DNA from 3 places in the Peribacillus sp. TH14 genome. Region 1 is predicted to be linked to each of the others. Evidence: riboswitches for the same ligand, from Rfam matches in the RefSeq annotation. Region 1 holds a riboswitch; each other region holds the start of a gene.
What was found. Region 1 has a riboswitch for cyclic di-GMP ahead of JFU50_RS18165 (anti-repressor SinI family protein). Riboswitches for the same ligand answer to the same signal wherever they lie in the genome.
Positions count from the first base shown of each region.

Region 1 (5,987 bases):
TCGGTTAATAGTTGAAGAGCAGTCCGCAATACAGCCCATTAATAATGGTTTGTATTGCGGACTGCTCTTCTTTTAATGAGGTTTAAAACAAAAATGTGAAAAATATAAGAATATGTTTACTTGGGGAAGGCTGTTATTCAGCCTTCTTTTTTTATGAACTGTTTTCTAATCAACCACAAACTGTTTCTACCCCTTTGGTTAGAATGGGGTGAATGGGTATCTTAGAGTGAGGACAAGGTCATAATAATAAAAAATCAAATAAATAAGAGGGATATTTTATTATGAATGAACCTAGCAATTTTGTGAGGGGATTATTGTGGGGAACGTTATTCAGCCTTCCATTGTGGTTGTCATTTTTTGGTTGGATTAAAATTATAATGAGTATTATAAAATAAATAAGAGTTTGGGACATAGACAATGATAGAGGATTAAATACATATTCTGTTCTTTAGAATTAAAGACCTGCAATGCCCTAGGTAACCAATCAGTAAATTGTTTCGGGCATCTAAAAACAGTTCTTTGGCATATGGTATGGGCAGGAGACTTTGCATGGGTGAATGGGTACTTAGGTATGTTTAAAGTTTTTTTAGTAATTAGTTATTGTCGGTCATTAGATTAATGAAAATAGAATTTAAGATTTATAAGAAGAGACATTAAGATTACTTACTAATTAAAACTTTATCGAATAATGTTATAAAGTAATTAATAGTTATCTATTAACAATTATTAGCTTATTAAGTATAATTAATCTCAATATAGTAATTGAAGTAAGGGCGCAAAACCTGAGGTCTAAGGTATTTGCTAGGATGGCTGGGTTACTGTAAAAAGAATGAAGGGAAATTATACCTTTAGTTCAAATGAAAGAAATTTAGACACCATTCAAATTAATTCGGGCTAAGCTTTTTAAATCAGATAATGGAAGTGTCTTCATCAAAGTTTTAACCACCATCGTAAGATCTTATTAAATATTCAATACTCTTGAGAAGGGCAAACCTATTGAAAAGTAGGGACGCAAAATTACAGGTCTAAGGCTATGCTAAGACGGCTGTGTTACCACAAATAGGGTGAAAAAGAAGATATGCAGAAAAAAATTGATGCAGAATGGATTAATTTAATTTTGGAAGCAAAAAGTGTAGGGGTTTCCATTCAAGAAGTGCGAGAGTTTATTCAGAATGAACAGAACTTGAATAATCAACCCCATAAGAATTGGAAGTAGGAAAACAAAAAGATATTTAGATACTATGAAGGGCTGTTATTCAGCCTTTTTTTTATGAACTGGATTCTACTGTTTTCTTTCTTATAACTTAAAATCTTGCGGATGAAGCAATCTGCTATCAACAAAATTAGTCTTTCGCGCGAGCTGATACCTAAGAGTTTCTAATAGATTAGCACAATATATTGTTAGTTCCCTATAGTATTGTTCGGAAATTGTAAGTACCAATATTTCTATAGAATATTCGGATATAATTAGATATTATTCCTGACAAAAATGTTCCGGCTCTAAGACTTTTCAACAAGTAGTAAAATATTTAATGAAAAATTAGGATAATAAGTATATAGTACTATTGTAAGCGTTTTCTTATTGAATTAATATGAAGAAGGTAGTGAGTACAAAGAAGTGTTATTATTTAAGAACAGTAAATGGTTTAAACAAATTGCAGCCTTAAAAACAGTTCTTTAGCAACAGATAGAGATAGAAAACTTTTTAGTGGTGGATGAAACCTTGGACAGTTTAATAGGGTAATTGGTATATTGGAATATTTTGAATTAATGTATTTTGTATGATTTATAGTAGACTAGAAAGTGACGAATAGATATAAATGCCCAACAAAGAAACAGTGAATAAAACAGTTAATATTTTTGTATATTTGACGATACTACAATATAAAGAAAAAGCTAAAAGGGCTTCGCGAAGGCGATGTCAAGTCGCCATCAAAATACAAGGAGAATTTGATGACAAAAAATAAATATATTACGTTCGAGGAAGTTTATGAAAAGAAAGAAAGAAGCAAGAAAATTTTTATTGGGTCTTATATTACTATTACTTTAATCTTGATTTCTTTATTGACTTTTTTCTTGGTCGATCATAAGGGTGTTTATCAAATAGGGCTGAGAGATCAGTCCTTTTTGATTTCTTTTTCTTTTGTTTTTTACACCTAATGAACTACATATTTTCAGCTGATGATATTAATAATCCGTCAGTTATGAACTTTTTGTGATTATTCTATTAATATTTCTTTAAAAATTCTGATTTTACCCTTTTTGAATTTATTTCCGCTTGCCAATACACTTTTTATATGTGATTATCAATTAAAAGAGCTATATTCCTTATTTTAGAAAAATAGGTTTAGTACAACTGTTTTACATAGTGGCTCTATTCAAATTGGAGTGGATATTCTAATGGATTTTATTGATATATTAATAGATACGTATACAAAAGGCGAGTTTCAGCAGGATGTTACAGTAAATGATCTTGTGGAAGATCTTAAGGAAAAACTAAGCGGTATCATTGAGGAACATGATAGAATATGATCCGTAAGTTCCGTAAGTGGTTAATCCCAGCTTTGTTCGTTTTATGGGCCATGTTAATCTTCTTTTTTTCCTCACAGACGTATGAGGAGCAAAGGATTTCTCCCTTTTTAGGCCAGTTAAATACCCCGTTTTTGTATGAAAAACTCGGTGGTATTTCATTTATGTATGGTGGTCTTGAGGTGAGTGTTCATACAGCTGGAGTGGCTGGATTTTTGGAGTTTTTTATTCGAAAGGGTGCCCATCTTATTATCTTTTTTGTGTTCGGTTTTTTGACGATTAGTGTTTGGCGCACTTTTATAAAGAACAGCATAATTACGTTTTCAGGTTCTCTTTTGTGCGTCCTTTTTTATGCTAGTGCGGACGAACTGCATCAAAAATTCACAGGTGGACGTACCCCCTTGTGGCAGGATGTTATGCTTGATACGTTTGGTGGATTACTAGGTATTTTATGCTTTCTTATAATAAATCGACGGCGAAAGCGTCATTGAATGATTTATACTTCAACTCCTTATAAATAAGAAATCTCCCATGAAATCGTACCCATACAATACTTAAGAAGTATGTCTAACAACATGCTTCTTTTTTATCGTTTATCTCATATATATTATAGCAATGACCTTTGTGAAGGTGATGAAAGATGAAAAGACAAAATAAGAGTCCAAAAGGAATATTGGCAAGTATGCTCCTAGTTTTAGCTGTAGGAGGTTGTATCATTTTTCTTTGGCCGAGTGGCTCTGTACGCTTGGTGGAGGATTTTTATGAGTATGAGAGTGGGGCGGAGTTCGGGAAGTCATGGGATTTATTAAGTTCTGAAATGAAGCTGCGGTTCCCAAATCGAGGCGATTATGTGCAAAATCGGGCCCACGTATTTATGCAGCATATGGAAGTGGAAACCTTTCAGTATGATGTAGGTCGATCTAAGAAAGTGAAGAACTGGAGCCTGGCTAAGGATGGAAAAGTGCATAAAACTGCCTATATGATTCCTGTAACACAGGTCTTCGATTCTCGCTTTGGCGTGTTTACAATAGAACAAGATTGCTATGTGGTAAAGGAAAAAGGCGAATGGCGTTTGTTATGGGATTATCGTTTTGAATAGATTCCTCTCCTTTTTCGAGGTTTAAGATTCCTTTAATTATTGAAAATGGAGAGGGTATATACCTAGGAAATCAACAGTTTTCCTTCTCATGAAACATATTTCATTTTAGAGCGATCACTGATGGCTTTCAGAATAAACATTTTGTCCTGCTTGCTTAGCATTGTCCAACTACCTGCCTTGATTTTCATACAATTCACTCCTTTTATGATTGTTATAGAATATGAAGGATATTTAACATAATTTCGTGTCCAAAGAATAATAGTGTCTAGTGATAAAAAAGGTTCAAGTGGAAGAAAGGAATATTCAACTCATACTAGATTATACCGTCTTTTTGCGCCTAATAAACAACAAAGATTCCAACAAATCTCTACAATTGATGTCCGTTTTTTGTCAGAATATTGGACGAAGAAAATGAAAAAGCTGTCTGGATGCGGGTCCAGACAGCTTTTTTATTATTTATTATTTTATGGCTAAATGTTCTTTTAATTCGGTTTGAACTTTTTCTTGTTCTTCTTCCGACACAATATAATAGTAGATTCCGTCGATTTTCGTTCCAGTGCCATTAATGGATGATTCGGAAATGTCTTTGCTTGCGGCCCGGTAGTTCTTTTGGATGTCCATCATGTCATCAAACGTCAAATTTGTCTGAATATTTTTACTTAGTGCACCGAAAACTTCATCGTATTTCGTCAAGGATGAAATGCTTGCGCCTTCCTTGATAACAGCCTCGATAATGGAGCGTTGTCTGGATTGACGGCCAAAATCACCATTCGGATCATCATGTCTCATTCGTGCATAACTTAGCGCATCTTTCCCATTAAGGGTAAGCGTACCTTTTGCGAAATGAACACCATCAGAGCTGAAGTCCAAATTATTTTGCACAGTCACACCGCCGACTGCGTCAACGATATCCTTAAAGCCTTCCATATTGATCTTCATATAGTAGTCAATCGGAATATCGAGGAAGTTCTCGACAGTATCCATTGACATTTCCGCGCCGCCAAATGCAAACGCGTGGTTGATTTTATCCTGTGTACCGTGTCCGACAATCTCGGTGCGTGTATCACGCGGGATGCTCAGCATTTTAACCGATTTCTTTTGTGGATTAACGGTTAAGACGATCATTGTATCAGAACGGCCTTTGTCGCCATCTCGTTCATCGACACCGAGCATGAGTATAGAAAAGGGCTCCTGATCTGATAGGGTAAGGTCCTTAGTTCGTTTATCCGTGTTACGGTCTATGGGCGTATGCATCGTTTCTACAGTTTTTGTTAGGGCATTCCATACGGAGAAGGCAAAGGCCCCACCGCCTAATATAATAAGAAGGACGACAATTCCGACTACTTTCAGCCATGTCCGTTTCTTTTTCTTCTTTTTTTCGTTTCTCATATCTTACTTCCTTCCTCGTTTTGTAATCACTTAGTCTATTATATTTAATTTCAGTTTAAAAGAATAGTTTATTTTGTTATTTTATAATACCTTTGACAATTTTTGGTGTTATTGTGTACTATGTAACTAACACAGTGGTAAAGGGGTTGAGAAGTTGAATTCATTTAAAGGTTTAATGAAAAAGGAGTGGCTGATTGGGAAAAATGCTCTGCTCTGGCTGTTGGTTGTACAAGTGGGTTTAGTGTTTATTTCTTTTTTAGTATCCAGGTATTGGGAAGTTGCAGGTCTTTTTTATATGTGCACATGGTTGATCATTATGATGCATCCGCTTATCATGATTCTGCTCATTTTAGGCTGTTTGAGTTCTGACGGGAAGACGCAGTTGTGGATTTATAATCCCCAGTCTGCGGGAATGCTGCTAGGCTGTAAGTTATTAATTAGTATGGTATTTCAAATGGTTTCGATTATTTTTTCCTCCTGTCTTATTTTTGTGGCATCGACGATACCGGTGAGTTATTTTCAGGCAGACTTTCAGGTGGAAAATAAGTTGGGAATAATGGGCTTACTTAAGATAGACGCGTTTATGTTAACGGTTAGTATCGTAATTGCCGTATTTTTACTGTTTTTATGGGTGGTATATCATGCGCTCGCCCGGTTTCATTCTATTAAACATCTTCGTTGGCTGTTTGTTTCTGCTCTTTGTATAGGGATAATTATGCTTCGGGATAGTATTGTGAATACGGCCTTTTATCAGAAGCTTGATGACATGTGGGTTATCCAGACGATAAGCGAAACTTCGATGACCATGACTGATTTCAAGTTGGGGTTTTATTTTAAAGCAGGGGATACTTCACTTTTGGCAAGCGGGTTGGATGTTATTGGAGTAGTGTTATTGTTTCTCGCTTCATGTTGGCTGCTAGACCGAAAGATTGAGGTGTAAGTGATGTCAGAGGATTTTCATGCATCAAAA
Region 1 is NZ_JAEKEK010000001.1:3,753,518-3,759,504, forward strand. Features, by position in the region: cyclic di-GMP riboswitch class I at 977-1,058, shown strand; gene JFU50_RS18165 (anti-repressor SinI family protein) at 1,079-1,216, shown strand; gene JFU50_RS18170 (hypothetical protein) at 1,954-2,160, shown strand; gene JFU50_RS31515 (hypothetical protein) at 2,401-2,532, shown strand; gene JFU50_RS18175 (VanZ family protein) at 2,529-3,020, shown strand; gene JFU50_RS18180 (hypothetical protein) at 3,170-3,628, shown strand; gene tagU (polyisoprenyl-teichoic acid--peptidoglycan teichoic acid transferase TagU) at 4,088-5,017, opposite strand; gene JFU50_RS18190 (hypothetical protein) at 5,172-5,957, shown strand; gene JFU50_RS18195 (GntR family transcriptional regulator) at 5,961-5,987, shown strand, end outside.

Region 2 (5,987 bases), 1.4 Mb from region 1:
GGCACGTTACCACAGTATTTGTAGGTAAATGCGTAATCCTTACGGCTGAGTCAGTTGTATTGATATGCTGACCACCTGCCCCACTTGCCCGGTACGTATCAACCTTCAGATCTTCCGTACGAATTTCTATATTAATCGTCTCGTCGAATTCAGGCATAACTTCGCAAGAAACGAATGAAGTATGACGGCGCCCTGATGAATCGAAAGGAGAAATTCGAACTAGACGGTGAACACCTTTTTCTGCTTTCAAATAACCATATGCGTTATGGCCCTTAAACAGAAGCGTGACACTCTTGATTCCAGCTTCATCACCTGGAAGGTAATCAAGGGTTTCTACTTTAAAGCCCCTTTTTTCACCCCATCTTGTATACATACGAAGCAACATTGAACCCCAATCTTGGGACTCAGTTCCACCTGCACCAGGATGCAATTCCAGAATTGCATTTTTCGAATCATATTCTTCACTTAGTAAAAGTTGAAGTTCAAATTCATTCATCTTTTGTGAAAGAATCGTGATTTCTTCTACCAACTCAGCAAGAAGTTCTTCATCGCTTTCTTCTTTCACTAATTCATACGTCAAATCCAGATTTTCATATGCATCATTCAAATCGGACAATTGATTGACTTGATCTTTCAATGCATTCGTTTCATTGATGACAGTCTGTGCTTTTGACTGATCATTCCAAAAATCAGGGTGTGTCATCTCATTTTCTAGTTGTGCGATTCGTGCCTCTTTTTCATCTAAGTCAAAGAGACCCCCTAAAGTCTGTTAATCGTTGTGCGGTTCGTTCAAGTTCATTTCTAATTTCTGCTAATTCCATTTCTCTTCACCTCATTAAGTATGTTAAAAAAACCCCTGTACAGGGATGTGTTTCAGTACCAATAAACATCTTCAAACTATACGCAAACTAAACATGAAAAGAGGCGGCAAGTTCTTACACCGTCTCTCTTATCATTATACACCTAACTTTAGGCTAAATTACCATGGCAATTCTTATATTTTTTGCCGCTGCCACATGGACATAAGGCATTTCGCCCGACTTCATCCTTTTTACGGGCTGGAGCCTTCTTCACTTTTCCTCCATCTTCTTCCTTCGGATTGACCGCTTGTCCTTTTATGACTTCTTTCCGTTCTAAATTGTTGCGAATTTCAGCTTTCATAATGTATTTAGCGACTTCATCTTCCATGGAGGCAATCATGGCTTCAAACATTGCGAAACCTTCTGATTGGTATTCACGAAGTGGGTCAATTTGACCATAAGCACGAAGGTGAATCCCTTGACGCAATTGTTCCATAGCATCGATATGGTCCATCCATTTGCTATCCACCGCACGAAGAACGATAACCTTTTCAAACTCTCGCATTTGATCTTCTGAAAGCTCTGCTTCTTTTTGATCATAGTCTTCTTTCACTTTATCTAAAATAAATTCAACCAATTCCGATTCATTTTTTCCTTCTAAATCTTCTATTGTGATTGAACCTTCATTGAATAGGTTACCATTCAAGTAATCGACAAGACCTTGTAAGTTCCAGCCTTCTTCATCACCCATTGGGGCAAACGCAGCAACATTGCGCTGAATGGATGCCTCAATCATCGTCTCAACAATTTCACGTAAGTTTTCACTTTCCATCACATCAAAACGCTGTTTATAGATGATTTCCCGTTGTTGACGTAGGACATCGTCATACTGCAGCAATTGTTTACGCGAATCAAAGTTATTCCCTTCCACTCGTTTCTGAGCAGATTCAACGGCTCTCGTCACCATTTTACTTTGAATTGGCTGTGAATCATCCATACCAAGACGTGCCATCATACTTTTCATATTATCCGAACCGAAGCGTCGCATCAGTTCATCTTCCATTGATAAATAGAATTGAGTAACCCCAGGATCTCCCTGACGACCGGAACGACCACGCAACTGGTTATCTATCCTTCGACTTTCATGACGTTCCGTACCGATAACAGCAAGGCCGCCAAGTTCTTTGACACCTTCGCCAAGCTTGATATCCGTACCACGGCCAGCCATGTTAGTAGCGATTGTAACTGAACCTTGATTACCTGCATTCGCAATGATTTCTGCTTCACGCTCATGATTCTTTGCATTCAAAACATCATGAGGTATACCTTTTTTGGATAAATACGCAGAAATGACTTCAGACGTTTCAATGGCAACAGTACCAACAAGCACTGGCTGTCCTTTTGTATAACGCTCAGCGATGTCTTCCACAACAGCGCGGAATTTCCCATCCGTTGACGCGTAAATAAGATCGGCGCGGTCATCACGAACAATATTCCGGTTTGTTGGAATCGCAATAACATTCATATTATAGATATTCCGAAATTCCTCTTCCTCTGTCTTAGCTGTACCTGTCATACCAGAAAGTTTTTCGTACATCCGGAAATAGTTTTGGAACGTGATGGTTGCAAGAGTCATGCTTTCATTTTGAATTTCAAGGCCCTCTTTTGCTTCAATTGCCTGATGAAGACCTTCACTATAACGACGGCCCTTCATTAAACGGCCAGTGAATTGATCGACGATGACAATCTCGCCATCTTGAACAACATAATCCACATCCAAATGCATGGAAACATGCGCCTTCAAAGCCTGATTAATATGATGGTTTAAGGTAACATGGTTGATATCGAACAAGTTATCGATATTAAATGCTCTTTCAGCACGGTTCATACCTTCTTCGGTCAGCTGAACACCTTTTGTTTTTTCATCATACGTATAGTCCGTTTCTTTTTGTAACGTCCTCACAAACGCATTTGCTTGGATGTAAAGCTGTGCCGATTTTTGCGCTGAACCAGAAATAATCAATGGCGTTCTCGCTTCATCAATCAAAATCGAATCGACTTCATCGATGACAGCAAAATGCAACGGGCGCTGTACCATTTGTTCTTTATACAAAACCATATTGTCACGCAAGTAATCAAAGCCTAACTCATTATTCGTGCTATAAGTAATGTCAGCATTGTAGGCAGCTTGTTTTTCTTCTTTAGAATGACTGTTCAAATTCAACCCAACAGTCAAACCCAGGAAATCATACAATACACCCATCTCAGTTGCATCACGGTGCGCCAAGTATTCATTGACAGTCACGACATGCACACCTTTACCAGTAAGCGCGTTTAAATAAACCGGCATGGTTGATGTTAATGTTTTACCTTCCCCCGTTTTCATCTCAGAGATGTTTCCATCATGAAGTGATGCCCCACCCATGATTTGAACACGGTAAGGATACAAACCAAGAGCTCGTTTTGCCCCTTCACGCGCAACCGCAAAAGCTTCAACAAGCAAATCATCCACGGTTTCCCCGTTTTGATAACGCTCCTTAAACTCCTCTGTTTTGGCGCGCAACTGCTCATCCGATAACGCAGCTGTCTCATCAGCCAGCGCTTCGACCTGATCAGCGACTTTTTCCAGACGCTTAATTTCTCGCTTATTCGGATCAAAAACTTTATTTAATATATTAAGCATTCAATAACGCTCCTCTATTATGGTAATGATCATTCAATAACACATTCATATAAGTAAGAAGAAACACACCTTCTGTTAATACTAATCCAAGCTTAATTTTAACACTTCTATTCTAGAGGTACAACTTCATGTCACTCTATGTCTATGGACCTGAATTCAGTTCTTACGAAAAACATTGGATAAAAGAGGGGTAAAACTGTTAAAATAGAGGGAAGTAGCAAAAGTACATTACACACTCCCCACTTTTCACATGAGTCCTTAACAAGACAAACGAAAATGCGAAGTAAGCACAACCTTCTATCAATAGAAATTTTTGGTCCCTCTATGACTGATAGTCAGTTGAAGCAATCTAGCTTTTCAGGCTTCCTATTCCTGTGATTTTATGTGGGTTTAAAACTTATAAATCGAAGATAAAAAGAACATGTTTCGAGGTGGTATTGTTGATTGGTGAACGTGTAAAAAAACTGCGAGAAGAAAAGAAAATGTCAATGACTGAACTAGCCGATAAAGCCGGAGTAGCAAAGTCATACTTAAGTTCGCTCGAGCGTAACTTACAAACGAATCCTTCTATTCAATTTCTCGAAAAAATCTCTTCTGTACTTAACATTCCTGTAGATGCCCTTCTTTACGATGCACCAAATAAGGAATCCTTGGACACTGACTGGATGAAAATTGTTGAGGAAGCTATGAATTCTGGCGTTTCAAAACAACAATTCAGAGAGTTCATTGAGTTTAATAAATGGAGAAAAGATAAGCAAGAATAGATGAATTCTAAACTATCTTCACAAACATAAATAGTACTGCTCTATCAAACTAGTATTGATAGAATTTCAGAAAATAAAATAATCCCTATAGACAGCTATGTTGTAAATCAACTGTTTATAGGGATGTTTTTTTCATTCCTTTTTGGTTCTTAGTTTTCATTGTTCTGCTCTAGTGGCACATTTAGATTCTCTTTTTTTAAAAAAGCACTAATTTCTTCTTTCTTAAAACCCAATTTCCTAGCTTCTGAAATCAACTTCACCCATTCTTGATCCACTTCCACGTTAACCACCTCTTTTATCCTCCTAAAATACTACTTGTATGTATTTCAGGCAGACCAGCCATCTTAGCATTAAGCAAACTTAGGCCTGTGCCTTTGCGCCCTCATCTTTCGCTGAGCTTGCCTTTGTCAGGGAAATTATTACAAAAACTATATTTATTAAGTTATTATAGCGAATATTTGCTCCAAATATTGCTACTTTATGTCGCTAAATTACCACAATGCACAACTTTTTATCGACAAAATATTACAAAATCAAGAAATCCATGATATTTTTTGTCTATTTCATGTACAAAACAAGATGGTTCAAATGATTCACGTTCGTTTTTTTATAAAATTATAAACATTGCCCTTCTTATTCAAACGATGGGGCATATTAATTCTTTCCATAATAAGTGCATCAAAGGCTTTTTGCGCAGACAAGTCCTCACCGCAGGTCGGACAAAGCCAACCTCCATATTCTGCACTGCTAAAAGACGCTCTATGACATGTATAGCAATTTTTCTGATACAAAAATCCAACTCCTCTGCACCATAATCAAATCATTTTATATAAATAAATTATTGTTCTTTTTAAAGAACTTTAATCTGAGTATAGTGCAATAGGAGGGGTTATTTAAATAGGTATAAGTACCTATTTATCTTATTAAAGAACGGAAAATGTTCTTTTTAAAGAAAATACAATACATTCCATACTTCATTGTGTTTTTTAGAGAACAATGAAATTCCCAGGAGCCAACCAATTAATCGATACTATTTGATACCTTGTTTTCAACAGATGGATTTTACTTATTATCACATTATCAAAACACTTATCAAATTGCCGAAAGTTCATTAAGGAAAAAGGAAGGAAATATAAACAACCATTGACTTCTATGGTTGAAATCGGTGGTTTTTTTCCAGAGCTTATAGAACTCCTTAGCCCAAATGAACATTGCAATGGATGGAGTAAAATTTAAAAAGCACAACCCATAGTCTGGGTTGTGCTTTTGTTTATAGATTCATATTAACTAGGTTCAATTAATCCGTAGCGCCCATCTTTACGACGGTACACAACGTTCGTTGTATTTGTATCCGCATTGGTGTAAACGAAGAAACTGTGACCAAGCATATTCATTTGCAGAATCGCTTCTTCACTATCCATTGGCTTCAAATCAAAGCGCTTATTGCGGACTACTTCAATATCAGTATCATCTTCAAATTCATCCACCACTTCATCAATTTCCGTATTAAAGGCGAACGCCTCAGGAGTTGTAGATAAGTTGTTACGGAATTTACGATTGACTTTCGTTTTATGTTTACGAATTTGGCGTTCAAGCTTGTCATTAATCAAGTCAATAGCAGCATACATATCCGCATTTTCCTCTTCAGCGCGAAGAACCAAATTCTGCATAGGAATCGTCACTTCGACCTTGGATGTATTATTGTTAACTTTCAAATTCACTAACACATTTGCATCTGGT
Region 2 is NZ_JAEKEK010000001.1:2,375,056-2,381,042, reverse strand. Features, by position in the region: one part of gene prfB (peptide chain release factor 2) at 1-757, opposite strand, end outside; one part of gene prfB (peptide chain release factor 2) at 759-821, opposite strand; gene secA (preprotein translocase subunit SecA) at 970-3,483, opposite strand; gene JFU50_RS11475 (helix-turn-helix domain-containing protein) at 3,924-4,247, shown strand; gene JFU50_RS11470 (anti-repressor SinI family protein) at 4,397-4,537, opposite strand; cyclic di-GMP riboswitch class I at 4,574-4,660, opposite strand; gene hpf (ribosome hibernation-promoting factor, HPF/YfiA family) at 5,531-5,987, opposite strand, start outside.
Region 2: it holds a riboswitch for cyclic di-GMP, as region 1 does, so the genes downstream of both, JFU50_RS11470 (anti-repressor SinI family protein) here and JFU50_RS18165 (anti-repressor SinI family protein) in region 1, are expected to answer to the same signal.

Region 3 (5,987 bases), 670 kb from region 1:
GATACAATATAAGGGAAAATGTAAAGGCGGGTACAAAAAGTGACGACAATTTACGATATTGCAAAAAAAGCGAATGTTTCACCGATGACTGTATCGAGAGTTATTAATAATAAAGGAAATATCAGTGAAAAGACTAGAGAAAAAGTAGAAGCTGTTATAAAAGAGTTAAACTATATACCAAATTCAGCTGCTCAAAGTTTGAATATTAAAAAAACCAAGTTACTTTCATTAATCATAACTGACATCACTAACCCCTTTTTTACAAAGGTTGCAAGAGGCGCTGCGGATAAGGCTAATCAAATGGGATATCAGCTTATTTTATGTAATACAGATGAAAACTACGAAAAAGAAAGTGAGTATATCAATGCATTAATTTCTAAAAGGGTAGATGGCGTAATTATTGCTCCAACAGGTGATCAATCGACCAAAAACTTAAAGAAACTTATTAAAAACAGAATCCCATTTACATTAATAGATAGGCAAATTGAAGATGTTTCGTGTGATAGAGTACTTGGAGATAACTATGAAGGGACAAAATTGCTTCTTCAGCATTTAATTGATTATGGTCATCAAAGAATAGCAATGGTACATGGCCCACTTACGATTTCCACTTCGAAAGAGCGGTATCAGGCGTATATTGAAACGTTAAAAATTAATGATTTAAAGATAGATCCCGCTTTCCTAGTAGAGACTCATTATAAACAAGAAAAGCAATGGAATGGAATCGCTCATTTGGTTAATGTTTCTCCTGCTGATCGTCCAACAGCGATTTTTGCAGCGAATAACTTCATTGCCATTAAAATTATAAAAAGTTTACGAGAAAAAAAGATTAAAGTTCCAGAAGACATAGCTGTCGTTTGCTTTGACGATTTAGAATTATTTTCAGACTTTGATCCTTTTTTGACTGTATCTTCGCAGCCTGCTTATGACTTCGGATATTTAGGAACACAATTAGTGATTGAAAGAGTAGATGAAGTCGGTCCAGCTGATTATCGAACAATAAATTTAAAGCCTGAATTGGTAATCAGAAAATCATCTGGAACTCCTATAAAATAATAGGAGTTTTTCTCTGTGCGGAGATTAGCACAAATGAAAAAACCACCTAATAACCTAATAGAAGGTGAGCCTTTTCTATTAATTCAAATATCTGTACATGAATTATTCAAGTAATTCAGCACCGTAAGAATTATCAATTATGCAACGCCAGGTACCTGTAGAATCCTTTTTAAAAACATAGGTAGCCATTCTTTCCATTGAGAATGCCGAATCAGTCTTTTGATTGGCACTCAGTAGGGCTTTTGCTACAACTAATGCCGTATCACCTGTTTCGATTATTGCCATCTTTTCTTGATTAACAATTAAACTATGATTAAAATAATCAGCGATAGCAACGAATGCCCGACGTATTTCTTCTTTTCCTTTAGCTAACGTTCCAGGTTTTACAACTAATGTAGCATCCTCTGAATAGAAATCCATTAATTGATCGAAATCCTCATTATTTATTGCTCGGTCTGCATTCTTTATTACTAGTTCTAACTCATGAGTTTGCATATTTGCCCTCCTATCCGATAGGTAATTTATAGGGATTCCATTATTAGCTTTTCTATTTTGATAAAGTAAAGAAATAGAAAAAAGGCGTTAATGTGTAAAAAATGTGTCAGGCAGCAAGCATAGGCCTATTGTCTACCTTCTAATAAAAATCCCCTAATTTCCTCTAACGGTATTTCTACATTGATAGCCATTTGAATGAGTTCAATCCATTCTGTATCTAATTCTTTTACTCTGTCATTTGTCTGAAGTAACATTACCTATTCCTCCGTTGAAGAGGTAGCCCAGCTATCATAGTCAATCTGACCTTAGACCTGTTAGCTTTGCGTCCTAACCTTTCGATTAGTTTGCCGTTTTCTCATTTTATTATAGTTATATATTACTATCTAGATAGTGCTAATGTTGTCGTAAATTGTAGAAATGTAATTATTATTCTTTAAAAACAAATTGTTAATTCGATTGGGAGACCTGTTGAATGACAATAAAGATATTTAATGGGAAATAAAACTATTATATTTAATATGATTTTTTGTATTAAAGAAGGAACCATCCATTTTTAATAGAATGTAAGACTTTGATTAAGAGGAGGATGATCAGTTTGGAGAGAAGAGCTTTACTGGTATCTCGATTTCCAGAATATGAAGAAGAAATTGGCGGATGGCTATGGTGTTTAGAAGATGTTCGCCGTACTCTTTTAACAGAATTAACTGGAATCAGCCAAGGGATCCTTGATACAAAAATGGATGAAAGACAAACGATTGGCTCGCTGTTATATCACATTGCATTGGTCGAGGCAGATTGGTTATATGAAGAGGTTCTTGTTACTGAATGGGATTCTGAAATACGCTCGTTGTTTCCGTTAGAATGCCGTTCTGAGGAGGGCTCTTTAACCCATATTGAGGGACAAACTGTAGAAGAACATGTTAACCGACTGAATAAGGTACGTGAAGTGTTTCTTTCCCACTTTCGTTCAATGGATCTAACAGATTGGCGTAAACCGAGGGTTCTTGAACAATATGACGTCACACCTGAGTGGGTTGTGTACCATTTGATTGAACATGAATCACATCATAGGGGGCAGATTTTCCAATTGCTAAGCAAATTACGGAATGATTAAGATGTTAAAGAGTGGGAACTTTTTATCCATCTTTAACTAACTGATTGGCTCCAGTTAATTATCAAACCCACTAAGCGGTGGCTTGTTTAAGAACTTATTATTCCGCATTACCAGCTATTTCAAGTGGTGTAGTTATTCCATTAAAGGGCGCCTTTATGAAAAAAAGAAGGTGTCCTTTTTGAATGGGACCATATTCTTGAATAACGGATAGCTCTAAGATAACTGCAACTTCAGCTTTAGACTTAGCGGAAATAAAAACATCCTTTTTTGTTAAGACTTAGAGAATATATGGAGGTGCTTTAAAATGGGTATAAGAAAAATCACAACAAACTTGTGGTTTGATACACAAGCTGAACAGGCAGCGAAGTTTTACGCTTCTATCTTTAAAAATTCCAAGATTGGAAGAATCACTCACTATGGAAAAGAGGGGCATGAAATCCACGGGATATTAGAAGGAACAGTAATGACCGTGGAATTCCAACTGGAGGGCCAGGAATTCGTAGCATTAAATGGCGGTCCGCAATTCAAATTTACAGAGGCAATATCATTTATCGTCAATTGCGAGTCACAAGCAGAATTGGACTATTTTTGGGAAAAACTCTCCGAAGGCGGAGACGAGAAGGCACAAGTGTGCGGTTGGCTGAAAGATAAGTATGGTGTTTCGTGGCAAATTATTCCTACGGCCCTAACTGAGATGCTAAGCGACCACGATCCAGAAAAATCAGCAAGAGTTATGAATGCAATGCTCCAAATGAAAAAAATTGACATCAAAACATTAAAGCAAGCGTATGAGGGATAAGATTACATTGTTTGAGGTATTAAAAATGAATTTCTTTGTTGTCACTTTACAAGACCATTTAATAAAAAGTTTGATTAAAAACCTGTATAAATGTATACAGGTTTTTTTAGATTGTTCCACTGGAACTATCCTCGCTATAGGTCCTTTTTCTTATCTCTAAATATTAACAGTGTTGTTTAACAAATCCTTATTTTGATATTGTTGCAATTAATTTATTGACAATTTAAAATATTGTTGTTATTTTAATGTTACCGGTAACATTCTAGTAACAAGAGGAGGTCAAAATGATTATTGATGCTCATCAGCATTTTTGGAAGATTGACCGAGCTGACTATTCTTGGCTTTCAAAAGATATGGGAGTCCTCTATCAAGATTATCTTCCAGGAGATTTAGATCCCTTATTAGAAAAACAGGGTATTGCTGGAACTGTTCTTATCCAAGCTGCTCCTACATATGAAGAGACTTTATTTCTTTTATCATTGTATGAACGGTATGACTGGATTTATGGTGTAGTTGGCTGGATAGACTTATCTTCTCCAGCTTTTCCGAAGCAACTAGATTCGTTAATGAAACGACCGGGAATTGTTGGTTTGCGTCCAATGCTCCAGGATTTAGAAAATAGTGATTGGATATTACAAGAGCAAGTGATAGAAAATTTAAAATGGCTTATTAGATATAATCTTCCATTAGATTTATTAATTAATAATAAACACATTGCATCGATTTTAACTTTATTGAAAACGCTTCCGAACTTAATGACAGTAATAGATCATATGGCTAAACCGAATATTACTAAAGGGGATTTAAGCGAGTGGAAAGAGGATATGTACTCTTTATCACTGTTTCCGAATGTTTGGTGCAAAATGTCGGGTTTAATGACGCAAGCGAATCCAGCTATGTGGAAAACTGAAGATTTTGAGCCATATATTCATCATATTGTGCAAACATTTGGTCCATCCCGTTTGCTTTTCGGCAGCGATTGGCCTGTATGTTTATCAGCTGGAAGCTATGATGAAGCACTGCAGATTATCAAAAGAAATTTACCGGAAAATTTAACCAATAAGGAAATGGATAAAATATTTTCTAATAATGCGAAAGCCTTTTACAAATTAAAAGAAAGGGGAGATAGCCATGAGTAAAGTAGGCTATGAACAGGACGTTACGAGCATCGTTATGTCTGATCAAGATAATGTAGCGACTCTTTTGAAAGATGTAGAAGAAGAAGAAACATTACTATACGTCATCAATGGCCAAAAAGCGGTATTGACAGCCAAGCAATCGATTCCATTTGGACATAAAATCGCAATTAAACCGATTGAAAAATTAGCAACGGTTATCAAATATGGAGAAGTAATCGGTGCAGCGACAAGTGATATCGAACCTGGTGAACATGTACATGTACATAATATTGAAGGAATCAGAGGAAGAGGAGATAAGGCGGAAGGGGAGAAACAACGATGAGCATGATAAAAGGGTACCGTCGTTCAAACGGGAAATTTGGAATACGTAATCATCTGTTAATTATCCCGACTGTCATTTGTGCAAATCACGTAGCCAATAGAATCCAGCAAGCAGTACCAGACTCTGTGGCTATTCCGCATCAGCATGGCTGCAGCCAGATTGGTGATGACAAGGAACGTACACACAGACTTCTTGGAGGTATGGGGAAAAACCCAAATGTTGGTGCAGTTCTTTTAATTAGCTTAGGCTGTGAGGTTATTGATGCCAAAGTTTTGAAACAAGAAATTGAAGAAGAAACAGGAAAACCTGTTGAGTGGCTTGATATCCAAAATGCAGGCGGAACGATAAAAGCTATTCAAAAAGGGTCTGAATTGGCAAAAAGCTTATTCAAGGAAATCGAAAAAGTGCCACAAGTAGATGTTCCTATATCAGAATTAATACTAGGTGTGAAATGCGGCGGTTCCGATGCTACATCTGGTCTGTGCAGCAATCCCGCTTTAGGAAAAACAGCTGATCAGCTCTTAAATAAGGGCGGAACCATTGTAATGGGTGAAACAACTGAAATTATCGGGGCTGAACATATTGTCGCTCAAAAAGCTGTGAGCGAAGAAGTGGCAAATAAGCTATATGCCTATGTTAATAAATTTGAAAAAGAAGTAGAACGCATTGGGTCAGATATGCGTGGCGGAAATCCAAGCCCGGGCAATATAGAGGGAGGCCTGTCTACTATCGAAGAAAAATCTCTTGGATGTATAAGCAAAGCAGGTACTGCTCCTTTGAACGATGTATTATCTTTTGCAGAAGAAATTCCAGGGAACGGCTATTACTTCATGGATTCACCAGGGAATGATATCGAGTGTGTATCGGGTATGGCTGCCGCTGGTGTTCATATGGTCTGCTTTACGACAGGAAGAGGGACGCCGACTGGAAACCCAATTATTCCGGTCATCAAAATAACGGGAAATGAACATACTGCCATCAAAATGATCGATAACATTGATATAGATACAAGTCCTGTAATGAAAGGAAAAGAAACAACAGAAGAAGCAGGAAATCGTATTT
Region 3 is NZ_JAEKEK010000001.1:3,084,212-3,090,198, forward strand. Features, by position in the region: gene JFU50_RS14980 (LacI family DNA-binding transcriptional regulator) at 40-1,056, shown strand; gene JFU50_RS14985 (YybH family protein) at 1,159-1,551, opposite strand; gene JFU50_RS30800 (anti-repressor SinI family protein) at 1,677-1,805, opposite strand; cyclic di-GMP riboswitch class I at 1,824-1,910, opposite strand; gene JFU50_RS14990 (DinB family protein) at 2,147-2,665, shown strand; gene JFU50_RS14995 (VOC family protein) at 2,970-3,464, shown strand; gene JFU50_RS15000 (amidohydrolase family protein) at 3,749-4,603, shown strand; gene JFU50_RS15005 (UxaA family hydrolase) at 4,596-4,925, shown strand; gene JFU50_RS15010 (UxaA family hydrolase) at 4,922-5,987, shown strand, end outside.
Region 3: it holds a riboswitch for cyclic di-GMP, as region 1 does, so the genes downstream of both, JFU50_RS30800 (anti-repressor SinI family protein) here and JFU50_RS18165 (anti-repressor SinI family protein) in region 1, are expected to answer to the same signal.